DNA from 3 places in the [Rhizobium] kunmingense genome. Region 1 is predicted to be linked to each of the others. Evidence: predicted binding sites of a transcription regulator. Region 1 holds the regulator's gene; each other region holds the start of a gene.
The links. Region 1 encodes PhoB, which activates phosphate uptake and scavenging genes when phosphate is short. Its sites were predicted from a motif close to TGTCATNNANCTGTCAT; they were not measured.

Region 1 (4,504 bases):
ATCGAAACCCTGCGCCTTCGGCCCGAAACCTTCCATGTACTTTTCCTGACCGCCGGCAGCGATCGTCGCGATCGTGCGGCCGTGGAAGGCGCCTTCGAAGGTGATGATGTGGAATTTTTCCGGGTGCCCCTTGGAGAAATGGTAGCGGCGTGCCGTCTTGATGGCGCATTCCAGCGCTTCCGCACCCGAATTGGTGAAGAACGCCTTGTCGGCGAAGGTCGCTTCCGTCAGGCGACGGGCAAGGCGCTCCTGCTCGGGGATCTCGTAGAGGTTCGACAGATGCCAGACCTTCTCGGCCTGCGACTTCAGTGCTTCGACGAGATGCGGATTGGCATGGCCGCAGGAGGTCACGGCGACGCCTGCGCCGAAATCCAGATATCGCTCGCCGCGTTCCGTCACGAGCCATACGCCCTCACCGCGCTCGAAGCGCAGCGGGGCCCGGGCAAAAGTGTCGAAAAGCGCGGCTTCAGCCATGGCGACATCACTCCTGAGGCAATCAATGTCCCGTTCGAAAAAGGACATTTCAAAAAATCAAAATGCCGCCCTCGGGGCGGCGGTCGCACTATCATCGCTCGACAGGGGAATGTCAACAAAACTCGCGGAATTGCAGGGCCTTCGCCCCCTCGGGCCACCACCACCGGCTGTGGCAAAAATGACTCGACAGGGAAGCAAGTTGGGGAAAACCCGAAAATCGATTCCCGACGATTCCCCGGACTCTTGTCACGGAGTCAACCGACCTCTAGGTTAATGGTCAATTACTAGACTGCATGCGGCGGAACTAGTCACCGACAAGCTATATATAGTATCTGCGACGGGTTTTACATCCGCCGCATCGGAGACGGATTCTGCATGCCGAAGTCGTTCAAAGGCGGAGAACGGGCATGAACTGGACAGACGAGCGCGTCGAAAGACTGAAGAAACTCTGGGCAGAGGGCCTCAGCGCCAGCCAGATTGCAGCACAACTTGGAGGCGTAAGCCGGAACGCCGTCATCGGCAAAGTTCACCGTCTCAACCTTCCGGGTCGCGCCAAGGCAGGCGGCACCGTTGCCACCAACCGCGCCGTCAAGCGCCCGGCTGTCGCGCCTCGCCCGCAGACTTTCGCCTCGCGTACGGCAACGGCCACCCGCACCGTTACCCGCCCGGTCGGCGCAACCGTCGTCCACGAGGAAATCGAGATCGAAGCCCGCCAGGAACTGGTGCTGCGCCCGGCAGCCAATATCGTCCTGCCGATCTCCAAGAAACTCGCCTTGACCGAACTGACCGAGCGCACCTGCAAGTGGCCGGTCGGCGACCCGCTGACGGACGATTTCCATTTCTGTGGCTGCGAGTCCCAGGACAGCTCGCCCTACTGCAAGTACCACGCAAAGCTGGCTTACCAGCCGGTACACGAGCGCCGTAAGGCGGGTGCAGCACGCGCCTGACCGGCACGGCACGGACTTCAAAACAGCGGGCTTTAAGGCCCGCTTTTTTATTGCCGGTCCCTGGACATGCCCCGGCTGCAAGGCAGGATTGCCCGTTCGACGCTTGCCCTTCGCAGCACAAGACCTTATTTATTCTGTGAGCGAGGACGACCTCCCCCAGTATGGGCATCAACAACCGGGACGACCCGGCAGAGCCCAAGGGGTATAAAGTCATGCGGACCACACGCGACCGTATTCGCCACGCCATCAGCTTCGAAATCATCGGACTTGCGCTGTTCATTCCGTTCAGCGCTTTCGTGTTCGACATGCCCATCTCGCATATGGGCGTGATCGGCATCGTTTCATCGACGCTCGCGACGATCTTCAACTATGTCTACAATCTCGGCTTCGACCATGCGATGCAGCGCCTGCGCGGCACTACGGAAAAAACGCTGGCTCTGCGCGTCCTGCATACGGTTCTTTTCGAACTCGGCCTGCTGGTCGTGCTGTTGCCGTTCATCGCCTGGTATCTCGGCGTGACGCTCTGGCATGCGCTGGTGATGGATATCTCGTTCGCGCTCTTCTACCTGGTCTACGCCTTCGTCTTCAACTGGAGCTACGACCGGGTGTTTCCTCTGCCCGAATGGCAGGAGAAGGCAGAAGCCTGATCTCTTCCCAAAAAGAAATCAGCCCGGAAGCGTCGACCGCTTCCGGGCTGATGTTCGTTCCGTCAGATCCTGTTGATCAGGATTCCATGGAATAACCCGCACCGCGAACGGTGCGGATGACATCCTGCATGTTGGAGAAGTTGAGCGCCTTGCGCAGGCGACCGACATGGACGTCGACGGTGCGTTCGTCGACATAGATATCGTGGCCCCAGACACCGTCGAGAAGCTGAGAACGCGAGAAGACGCGGCCCGGCGAAACCATCAGGAATTCCAGAAGGCGGAATTCCGTCGGACCGAGGCGCACTTCGCGGCTCTTGCGGTGAACGCGATGGGTCTCGCGATCAAGCTCGATGTCTCCGCATTTCAGAACGCTGGAGAGAACCTCCGGCTTGGCGCGGCGCAGCATGGCCTTGACGCGGGCCATCAGCTCGGGCGTCGAGAACGGCTTGACGACGTAATCGTCCGCGCCGGTCGCGAGGCCGCGAACGCGTTCGCTTTCCTCGCCGCGGGCCGTCAGCATGATGATCGGCAGACGTTCCGTCTCCGGCCGCATGCGCAGGCGCCGGCACAGTTCGATGCCCGATACGCCCGGCAGCATCCAGTCGAGGACCAGAAGATCCGGAGCGCGTTCCTGAAGCCGGATTTCCGCCTCGTCCCCCCTAAGGATGGTCTCGACTTCGTAGCCTTCGGCTTCGAGGTTGTAACGGAGGAGGACGCTCAGCGCCTCCTCGTCTTCCACTACCGCAATTCTTGGCTGCATCCTCATTACGCTCCGTCAGGTACGCTGCTGCATCGGCCCGAAAATCGGCTCGATTTTCGGAAGGCCCGATGCGCAGTTTCTTAGCAATCGAGCGCCCCATGCACGTCCTTAAGGACGTGCGGCCCTCCGGCAGCAATCACTCGGCGACAGCGCCGACAGTGTTTGCCGTATCATCCTTCGGGCGCTCGCCTTCCGGCGCCGCACCCGTGGTCATGTAGTAGATTGTCTCGGCGATGTTGGTCGCGTGGTCGCCGATACGCTCGATGTTCTTGGCGCAGAACAGGAGATGCGTGCAGGTGGTGATGTTGCGCGGATCTTCCATCATGTAGGTCAGAAGCTCGCGGAACAGCGACGTGTACATCGCGTCGATCTCTTCATCGCGCGAGCGGATCGCCTCTGCCCGTTCCGCCGAGCGGGTGGCGTAAACATCGAGAACATCCTTGAGCTGGACGGCCGCGAGATCCGACAGATGCTCGAGACCGCGGGCAAGCTTGCGCGGCACGCCGGTGCCCTGCACCGCGATGACGCGCTTGGCAGTGTTCTTGCCAAGATCACCGACGCGCTCCAGATCGGCTGCGATGCGCAGGGTGCCGATGATTTCACGCAGGTCGGCCGCCATCGGCTGACGCTTGGCGATGGTGACGATCGCCTTGTCCTGAATTTCGCGTTCGGCGTGATCGAGGATCACGTCGTCGGAGATGACCTTCTGGGCAAGCGCAGAGTCGGAGTTGACCAGAGCGCGCACGGCATCGCCGCACATCTGCTCGGCCAGGCCGCCCATTTCGGAAATGCGGCGGCGCAGATATTTCAGTTCTTCGTCGTAGGCAGAAAGGATATGACTGGATACCATCTTCTTGTCCTTGAAAATCCGTAGCAGCAGGCAAATGGCTTATCGCCGATCAGCCGAAGCGACCCATGATGTAATCCTGGGTGCGCTGGTCATCCGGATTGGTGAACATCTTGTCCGTGTCGTTCTCCTCGACCAGCTGGCCGAGATGGAACATGGCGGTGCGCTGCGAGACGCGGGCCGCCTGCTGCATCGAGTGCGTCACGATGACGATCGTGTAGTTGGCGCGCAGCTCGTGGATGAGTTCCTCAACCTTGGCGGTGGCGATCGGGTCGAGCGCCGAGCAGGGTTCGTCCATCAGGATCACTTCCGGCGAGACCGCGACCGCACGGGCGATGCAGAGACGCTGCTGCTGGCCACCGGAGAGACCGGTGCCGCCTTCATGCAGGCGATCCTTGACTTCGGCCCAGAGGCCGGCGCGCTGCAGAGATGCCTCGACGATCGCATCCATATCCGCCTTGCCGCGGGCAAGACCGTGGATCTTCGGACCGTAGGCGATGTTTTCGTAGATCGACTTCGGGAACGGGTTCGGCTTCTGAAACACCATGCCGACGCGGGCGCGCAGTTCCACGACATCGATTTCCTTGTCGTAGATGTCGTCCTGGTCGAGCGTGATCTTGCCGGTGACCTTGCAGTTCTCGATCGTGTCGTTCATGCGGTTCAGCGTGCGAAGGAAGGTCGACTTGCCGCAGCCCGACGGGCCGATAAGCGCCGTTACCGTGTTTTCGCGGACGTTCAGGTTGACGTCGAAAAGCGCGCGCTTATCGCCGTAATAGACCGAAACGTCCTTGCCGATCATCTTGTAGGCTACATCATTCATCTTCTTGTC
Region 2 (4,504 bases), 2.5 Mb from region 1:
CGCAGATGGGACTGGAGGCGTCTTTACCGTGCCTGCAGCACCGCATCCGGCTGCGAGGCCTCGACGACGGCGAGTGCCGCCATGTTGACGACGCCGCGCGAGGTGACGGTCGATGACAGGACATGGGCGGGCTTGGCCGTGCCGAGCAGGATCGGCCCGACATGCAGGGATTCCGTCATCATGCGCACGACGCCGAGCGAAATGTTGGCCGCATCGAGGTTGGGAAAGATCAGCAGATTGGCTTCGCCCTGCAACGGGCTGTCGGGCATGGCGCGCTTGCGCAGTGCTTCATTGAGGGCCGATCCGCCCTGCATCTCGCCATCGACCTGCAGTTCCGGCGCTTGGTCGCGGATGATGGCAAGTGCTGCGCGCATCTTGCGGGCGCTTTCGGAATCGCGGGAGCCGAAATTGGAATGGCACATCAGCGCCGCCTTCGGCTCGATGCCGAAGCGGCGTACTTCGCGGGCGGCGAGAATGGTGATCTCGGCGATCTCTTCGGCCGTCGGATTGTAGTTGACGAACGTGTCGGTGAAGAAGATCGCGCCACGCTGCGAAATCAGCAGGCTGAGGCCGGCGAAGGTCGATGCGCCGTCGCGTTTGCCGATGATCTGGCGAACATCGCGCAGGTGGCGGTCATAGCGTCCCTCGAGACCGCAGATCAGCGCGTCTGCTTCATCGCGCTTGACCGACAGCGCACCGATGACGGTGTTGTTGGTGCGGATGATAGTGCGCGCCGCTTCCGGATTGACGCCCTCGCGGCCGACCAGCGCGAAATAATCCTCGACATAGTCGCGGTATCGCGGATCGTCTTCCGGGTTGACGACGGCGAAATCGACATTCGGGCGAATGCGGATGCCGAAGCGCTTCAGGCGCGCTTCGATGACGGAGGGACGGCCGATGAGGATCGGCTTGGCAATCTCTTCTTCAAGGAGCACCTGGGCGGCGCGCAACACGCGCTCGTCTTCGCCTTCGGCAAAGATGACGCGCTTCTTCTCGGCCACCTTTGCGGCGGTGAAGATCGGCTTCATGACGAAGCCGGAGCGCCAGACAAAGCGGTTCAACTGGTCGAGATAGGCTTCGAAATCCTGGATCGGACGGGCAGCAACGCCGGTTTCGGCGGCAGCACGGGCGACGGCCGGAGCAATGCGCAGGATGAGGCGCGGGTCGAACGGCGAAGGGATGAGGTAATCCGGGCCGAAGACCGGGGTTTCGCCGCTATAGGCCTTGGCCGCGACGTCGGAAACTTCCTCTCGGGCGAGTGCTGCGATCGCCTTGACCGCCGCCATCTTCATCTCTTCGTTGATCGTGCTCGCGCCGCAATCCAGCGCGCCACGGAAGATGTAGGGGAAGCAAAGGACGTTGTTGACCTGGTTGGCGAAATCCGAGCGGCCGGTGCAGATCATCGCGTCCGGGCGTGCCTGACGGGCCAGTTCCGGCATGATTTCCGGCGTCGGGTTGGCAAGCGCCATGATCAGCGGCTTCGGTGCCATGCGGGCCAGAAGTTCGGGCTTCAGCACGCCCGCGGCAGAGAGGCCGAGGAAGACGTCGGCATCATCGATGCTCTCGGCCAGAACGCGCTTGTCGCTGTTCTGCGAGAACACCGATTTCCATTCGTCCATCAGTTCGGTGCGGCCCTCGTAGACCAGACCTTCGATATCGTGGACCCAGATATTTTCCTTCTTCGCGCCGAGCGAAACCAGAAGATTGAGGCAGGCCAGTGCGGCTGCACCGGCGCCCGAGGTAACGATCTTGACGTCGGTGATCGACTTGCCGGCCAGTTCCAGGCCGTTCAGGATCGCGGCGGCAACGATGATCGCGGTGCCGTGCTGGTCGTCGTGGAAGACCGGGATGTTCATCTTCTCGCGCAGCTGGCGCTCGACTTCAAAGCATTCGGGCGCCTTGATGTCTTCCAGGTTGATGCCGCCGAAGGTCGGTTCCAGCGCCGATACGGTGGAAACCATCTCGCCGATGCTGTTGGCGTCGATCTCGATGTCGAAAACGTCGATGCCGGCGAATTTCTTGAAAAGGACCGCCTTGCCTTCCATCACCGGCTTGGAGGCGAGCGGTCCGATATTGCCGAGGCCGAGAACAGCGGTGCCGTTGGAAATGACCGCGACGAGATTGGCGCGGGCCGTGTATTCGGCCGCCATTTCCGGGTTGTCGCGGATCGCAAGACAGGGAGCGGCAACGCCCGGAGAATAAGCGAGCGCGAGATCGCGCTGATTGCCGAGCGGCTTGGTGGCCTGGATTTCCAGCTTGCCGGGACGCGGATACCGGTGGAAGAACAGTGCCTGTTCGTCGAGGTCGGCGCTGCTCGGGAGGGCCGATTTCGGATTTTCTTTCGCGTCCATAATGTCTCCTGCCTTGCTCATTTTCTGCCGGTCACCCGGCGAATATGGGCCTTCTCCTTACAACAATCGTGCCGCTGGAACAGCAGCTATTTTCGTCCCGCAGCGGAAATCGAAGCGCAATGCGCAGACGGCTCAAACCGGCTGCGTGTCATCATCCTGATACACGAGTCTGGTTTTGGAAGGCGCGGGGCAGACTATGAAAGGACGGCTTCCGTGGCAGAGACAGTTGAAGCACGCAAATTCCGCACTCTGTTCATCTCCGACGTGCATCTGGGCTCAAAAGCCGCACGCACGGATCTGCTTCTGGATTTCCTGAAGCATCATGAAGCCGACACCGTGTTCCTGGTCGGTGACATCGTCGACGGATGGCGTCTGAAGCGCTCCTGGTTCTGGCCGCAGGGCTGCAACGACGTGGTGCAGAAACTGCTGCGCAAGGCGCGCAAGGGCAGCCGCATCGTTTATATCCCCGGCAATCACGACGAGTTCCTGCGCGATTTCCCCGGCACCCATTTCGGCGGCATCGAAGTGGCCGACCGCGCCACCTACGAGATGGCCGACGGCAAGAAATATCTGATCCTGCATGGCGACGAGTTCGACGTCGTCGTCCGCAACGCCCGTCTTCTCGCCTATCTCGGCGACTGGGCCTATGACGCGGCGATCGCCATCAACGTCGTGCTGGCCGCGGTGCGTCGCAAGCTTGGCATGCCCTACTGGTCGTTTTCGGCCTGGGCCAAGCTGCAGGTCAAGCATGCGGTCAATTTCATCGGCGAATTCCAGAAGGTGGTGGCCGAGGAAGCGCGCCGCCACAAGGTCGACGGCGTCATCTGCGGCCATATCCATCATGCGGTGATGGAAGACATCGACGGCATTCACTACGTCAATACCGGAGACTGGGTGGAAAGCTGCACGGCAATCGTCGAGCATTTCGACGGAACGCTGGAGCTGATCACCTGGCGCAATATCGCCGCAACCGCTGAGCTTCACGCGCTTCCGGCACCGTCGAAGATCAAGGATATGCAGGCGGCCTGAATGGGAAGGGTCGCGCCCGCTCAGCCCCAGAGGCCGGGTGAGGGTGGGTAGACGAGCGACCCGTCGTAGCGCAGGCCGCCCTCCCTGTCCTTGGCGAGCAGCAGCGGCCCGTCCAGATCGGCATAGTCGGCGTCCTGCGCCAAGAGCACCGCCGGTGCCATGGCGAGCGAGGTGCCGACCATGCAGCCGACCATGACCTGAAAGCCCAGTCGCTGGGCCTCCTGTTTCATCACCATCGCCTCGGTCAGGCCGCCGGTCTTGTCGAGCTTGATGTTGACCGCGTCATAACGATTGCGCAGTGCGGCAAGATCGGCGGTCGAGTGAACGCTCTCGTCGGCGCAGACGGCCACCGGGCGCTCGATCCGCGACAGGATTTCATCCTTGCCCGCCGGCAGTGGCTGCTCGATCATCGCGATGCCGAGTTCACGGGCAACGGACAGGTGGTGGCGGAGATTTTCTTCCGTCCAGCCTTCGTTGGCGTCGATGATGATGCGCGAATCGGGTGCGGCGCTGCGCACCGCGCGCATACGCTCCTCGTCGTCTTCCGTGCCGAGTTTGATCTTGAGGAGCGGTCGATCGCGATTCTTTTGCGCGTCCTTTGCCATGCTTGCCGCATCGGATAGCGATAAAGTGAACGCGGTGACGATCGGCTCCTTGGCGACGATATCGAGAATGGTGGCGACGCTCGATCCGCGCGTCTTGGCATCGAGATCCCAGAATGCACAATCGACGGCATTGCGGGCAGCACCCGGCTTCATTGCGTGCTGCAATTCCGCCCGTGTCATTCCGGCCTCTATCGCCTGCCTTGTCGACAGAATGTCAGCGAAAACACCCTCGACCGTCTCGCCGTAGCGGCGATAGGGCACGCATTCGCCTCGGCCCTTCCGGCCGTTGGTTGAAATTGTGCAGACGATCACCTCCGCCGCCGTCTTCGAGCCGCGCGAGATCGTGAAGCTGCCGGCGATAGGAAAGGCCTCGATTGTTGCTTCAAGGTGACGCGACATGGTTTTAAATGTCCTAATGTGGCAAAAGCGGGCGATGCCGCTATATTGCGGTTTCCCGGTGCGCGATCAATGCATTGCCGGTACAGACCTTTTAAAGTGAGCACCCGCGCCCCGTGAGTC
Region 3 (4,504 bases), 2.3 Mb from region 1:
GGTGCTGACGGAGGCCGGCGACGTCGTCAACGAAAGCGTCAGCGCCTTCTCCACCATGGTCCTGTCGGAAGGCAATTATCTTGCCGTCGCCCGCAACAAGGACAAGGTCTACCAGCGTGAGTTCAGCGTGGCCGCCGGGCGCAATTCGGATGTCGAAGTGCTGATGCGCGACGCGCGCAATTCCGGCGAGACGGCCGCGATGGAGCCGCAGGACTGATCGCAGCCGCGCCCGCCATCATGATCTGATGGCGGATGCGATGCCGCATTTGCTGCTTTCGTCCCAACTGCTCCCGTGATGATATCGCCAGATCGATAAACTGGGTATCGCATCGTGATCAGACCGGCATTCGCAGCGGACGAGAGTGGCATCAGGGCCTGCGCGGAAGGCGCTTATACCCGCTATATTGAGGCGATCGGCCGTCGTCCGGCGCCCATGGATGCGGATTTCTCAGCCCATATCGCAGCCGGCGACGTTTATGTCGCAACAGAACCCGACGGCGAATTGCAGGGCTTCATCGTCTTCTTTGCCAAAGATGATCACATCATGCTGGAGAATGTCGCCGTCCTGCCCGCCGCCGCCGGCAAGGGCATCGGCAAGTCGCTGATCGGCTTTTGCGAGATCGAGGCCAAGCGACGGGGCTTCGTGACGGTGCAGCTCTACACCAACGAGAAGATGACAGAGAACCTGTCGATCTATCCCCGCCTCGGCTATGTCGAGATCGACCGCCGAACGGAAAACGGTTTCAACCGCGTCTATTTCGAAAAGAATCTCGACCTGAAATAGCCACGCGATACCATCGACGATCAGCCACGAAATCAGGGAGGTGAGTGGTGACGCGCAGAGATTTCGATCCCGACACGATCACGCCGGATGGCAGGCCACCTTCAAAGGGCATGGTCTTCGATCCGTCCAGGGAGGGCGCGTGGCGCGGCTCTCTCTTCGGCGAGGTTCTCGGCGGGCCGGTCACCATCCTTGCCTACGGCAATGACACGCCGGGCGAAGGGCCGAGACTGCATGTCCACCCCTATGACGAAACCTTCATCGTCATTGAAGGCAGGGCGCGTTTCTTTGTCGGCAACCATGTGATCGAGGCAGGTGCGGGCGAAGCGGTGCTCGGGCCTGCCGGGATTCCGCACCGGTTCGAGAACATCGGCACCGGACGGCTGCAGACGATCGACATCCATCATTCCACCCGCTGGATCCAGACGGATCTGGAATAGCCTGTCAGGCCGCGCGCCTGTCGACGGCTGCGCGCGCCGCCTGCCGGCGCGCCTGGAATTTTGCAAGCCGGGAACGCTTCATCGGCCGCATGGAAAATACCGCGTCATGCAGCACCGTGAGCAGATCCTTGCGGTCCCTGATCGCCGACAGCTCTTCCCAGCGCATGATGGCACCGGATCGCGCCCGGATTGTCGAGCCCGACAGGCGCTTGAACTCGCGGATCAGCAGCGACAGCCGCAATGTCAGGGACAGTTTGCTGGCGATGTGGAAGATCGCTCCGTTCTGGCCTTCGAAATAGACCGGAACGACATCGGCCTTGGCCGACTGCACGAGCTTGGCCGGAAAGATCTTCCAAGGCAGGTCCTCGGCCGCGCCAAAACCCTTGCGCGCGGTGGCGACGCCGCCCGCCGGGAAGATGATGATCGTCACCCCCTCCTGAAGCAGTCGCAGCGACTCGTGACGGGTCTTCATGTTGATCGCCAGCGCTTCCTTGGTCTCCTCGAAGGAGACGGGCAGCGAATAGGGTGCCATTTCCGGCACTTTCAGCAGTTCATCGTTGATGAGGACGCGGAACGGCCGGCCAAGTTGCTCGGCCATGGCGAGAACGGCGATCCCGTCGCCTATGCCGAACGGATGGTTGGCGACGATGACGAGCGGTCGCCCTTGCTCGACCGGCGGCGGCCATGCGCCCTGCACGTCGAGTTCGACATCGATGAGGTCGAGCATCTTGCCGAACACCCGATCCGTCTTGCCGACAATATCGGCACGCCAGATGTCATAGAGGCGGGCATAGCGGTCGCGGCCGGACAGGCCTTCGATCGAGCGGATGAACCAGCGTTTCAGCTTTGGGTCTCGCTCGTTGGCGTAGGAGAGTTCCTGGAAGCGCATTCAGTCTCCGCGGAATACCCGCCATTGATTAGGGGGATAGAATATTTCGGATCGATGACAGAATTCTGACAGCGCCCGTGCATGACGGGCGCTGTCGATCATTGCCGGCTCAGGCGGCGGTGATACGCTTGGCCTTGCGACGCTTGACGTCCGGCGGTGTCGCCTCGTCAACCAGCGAGGCGATTGCCTCGTCGAGCGACATGGCGGTCTGGGCCTGCGAACCGAGACGGCGGATGTTGACCGAGCGCTGCTCGGCTTCCTGACGGCCGCAGACGATGATGACCGGGACCTTGGCGACCGAGTGCTCGCGGACCTTGTAGTTGATCTTCTCGTTGCGGAAGTCGGTGTCGACCTGCAGGCCCGCCTCGCGCAGCTGCTCGGCCACTTCCCGACCGTAATCGTCGGCATCCGAGGTGATCGTGGCGACGACGACCTGCGTCGGTGCGAACCACAAAGGCATATGGCCGGCGAAGTTTTCGATGAGGATGCCGAGGAAACGCTCCATCGAGCCGCAGATGGCGCGGTGGATCATCACCGGCTGGGTCTTTTCCGAGTTCTGGTCGATATAGAAGGCGCCAAACCGTTCCGGCAGGTTGAAGTCGACCTGCGTCGTACCGCACTGCCATTCACGGCCAATCGCGTCCTTCAGCGTGTATTCGAACTTCGGACCGTAGAACGCGCCCTCGCCCGGCAGGATGCCGGTCTTGATGCGGCCACCGGACTGTTCCTCGATCGTCTTCAACACGTCGGTCATGACGCTTTCGGCGCGATCCCAAAGGTCATCCGTGCCGACGCGCTTTTCAGGACGAGTCGACAGCTTGACGACGACTTCCTGGAAGCCGAAGTCTTCATAGACCGACAGGATCAGCTCGTTGATGCGCAGGCATTCCGCCGCCAGCTGCTCGTCGGTGCAGAACACATGCGCGTCGTCCTGGGTAAAGCCGCGCACGCGCATAAGGCCATGCAATGCGCCGGATGCCTCGTAGCGATGAACGAGACCGAATTCCGCAAGACGGATCGGCAGTTCGCGGTAGGACTTCAGACCATGCTTGAAGATCTGCACGTGACCCGGGCAGTTCATCGGTTTCAGCGCGAAGACACGGTTATCCGCTTCCTCGTCCTTCGGATGGGTGAAGGCATAGGCGGATTTTACCGCGAACATGTTTTCCTGGTACCAGCCCCAGTGACCCGAGGTCTCCCAGAGCGAGCTATCCAGCACCTGCGGCGCGTTGACTTCCTCATAAGTGCCGGCCAGGCGGCGGCGCATATAGGCCGTCAGCGTCTGGAACATGCGCCAGCCCTTGCCGTGCCAGAACACCACGCCCGGACCTTCTTCCTGGAAATGGAAGAGATCCATCTCGCGGCCGAGCTTGCGGTGGTCGCGCTTTTCGGCTTCGGCCAGAATGTGCAGATACTGGTCCAGTTCCTCCTGCGTCGCCCATGCCGTGCCGTAGATGCGCGTCAGCATCGGCTTGGTGGAATCGCCGCGCCAGTAGGCGCCGGCAACCTTCATCAGCTTGAAGGCGGTGCCGATCTGGCCCGTCGAGGCCATGTGCGGACCACGGCAGAGGTCGAACCAGCCGCCCTGATTGTAGATCTTCAGGTCCTGGCCTTCGGGGATCATGTCGACCAGCTCGACCTTGTAGGTCTCGCCCTTGTCGCCAAAAATCTGTTTGGCTTTTTCGCGCGTCCAGTTTTCCTTGGTGAAGGCGGCATTCTTCTGAATGATCTCCTTCATCTTCTTTTCGATCTTCGGCAGATCTTCGGGCGTGAAGGGCCAGTCTTCCTTGCTGTCCGGATGGACGCGCTTGAAGTCGTAATAGAAGCCGTTTTCGATGACCGGGCCGATCGTCACCTGCGTACCCGGCCACAGGTCCTGCACGGCTTCCGCCATGACGTGGGCGGCATCGTGGCGGATCAGTTCGAGCGCGCGCGGGTCGGTGCGGGTGACGATCTCGATCGCACCGTCGTTGACGGCATCCGAGAGATCGCGCAGCTCGCCATCGAGTGCGATCGCCACGGCCTTCTTGGCCAGCGACTTGGAGATGGATTCGGCGACGGCAAGGCCGGTCGTGCCCGCGTCGTAGACGCGAACGGAACCATCGGGAAATGTAAGGGAAACGGACATCAAAATTCTCCTGTCCAGTCCCGCCAACGAATGCGGGTGGTCAAAAAAGGGCCGCGAGACACACGGATCTGCGCGGCAACGAACGCCCGCGTGATAGTGCGTTTCGCCGTTCTAGTAAAGCAGTCGCAACGGTCGATGCAGACGATCAGACGATGCGTCTGCCCTCTTCATCCAGCACCTGTTCACCGTCTTCCTTGGCGAATGGTCCCTTATGAGATGCGGGCAGAATATCGAGCACCAGCTCGGACGGCCGCGCCAGTCGCGTG

Region 2: a site for PhoB is predicted at 2,498-2,514, ahead of AC0JZ4_RS14990 (UDP-2,3-diacylglucosamine diphosphatase). Genes of this name have one in related genera too.
Region 3: a site for PhoB is predicted at 2,165-2,181, ahead of AC0JZ4_RS14105 (1-acyl-sn-glycerol-3-phosphate acyltransferase). Genes of this name have one in related genera too.

Annotation. Positions count from the first base shown of each region.
Region 1 is NZ_CDRNXG010000001.1:652,020-656,523, forward strand. It holds gene AC0JZ4_RS03300 (acetylornithine transaminase) at 1-474, opposite strand, end outside; gene AC0JZ4_RS03305 (GcrA family cell cycle regulator) at 882-1,421, shown strand; gene AC0JZ4_RS03310 (PACE efflux transporter) at 1,634-2,068, shown strand; gene phoB (phosphate regulon transcriptional regulator PhoB) at 2,145-2,828, opposite strand; gene phoU (phosphate signaling complex protein PhoU) at 2,965-3,678, opposite strand; gene pstB (phosphate ABC transporter ATP-binding protein PstB) at 3,728-4,504, opposite strand, start outside.
Region 2 is NZ_CDRNXG010000001.1:3,102,580-3,107,083, reverse strand. It holds gene AC0JZ4_RS14995 (NADP-dependent malic enzyme) at 24-2,351, opposite strand; gene AC0JZ4_RS14990 (UDP-2,3-diacylglucosamine diphosphatase) at 2,565-3,380, shown strand; gene dgcA (N-acetyl-D-Glu racemase DgcA) at 3,401-4,384, opposite strand; gene AC0JZ4_RS14980 (ABC transporter permease) at 4,498-4,504, shown strand, end outside.
Region 3 is NZ_CDRNXG010000001.1:2,906,646-2,911,149, reverse strand. It holds gene AC0JZ4_RS14120 (hypothetical protein) at 1-217, shown strand, start outside; gene AC0JZ4_RS14115 (GNAT family N-acetyltransferase) at 332-784, shown strand; gene AC0JZ4_RS14110 (cupin domain-containing protein) at 832-1,221, shown strand; gene AC0JZ4_RS14105 (1-acyl-sn-glycerol-3-phosphate acyltransferase) at 1,226-2,110, opposite strand; gene thrS (threonine--tRNA ligase) at 2,220-4,238, opposite strand; gene arsC (arsenate reductase (glutaredoxin)) at 4,384-4,504, opposite strand, start outside.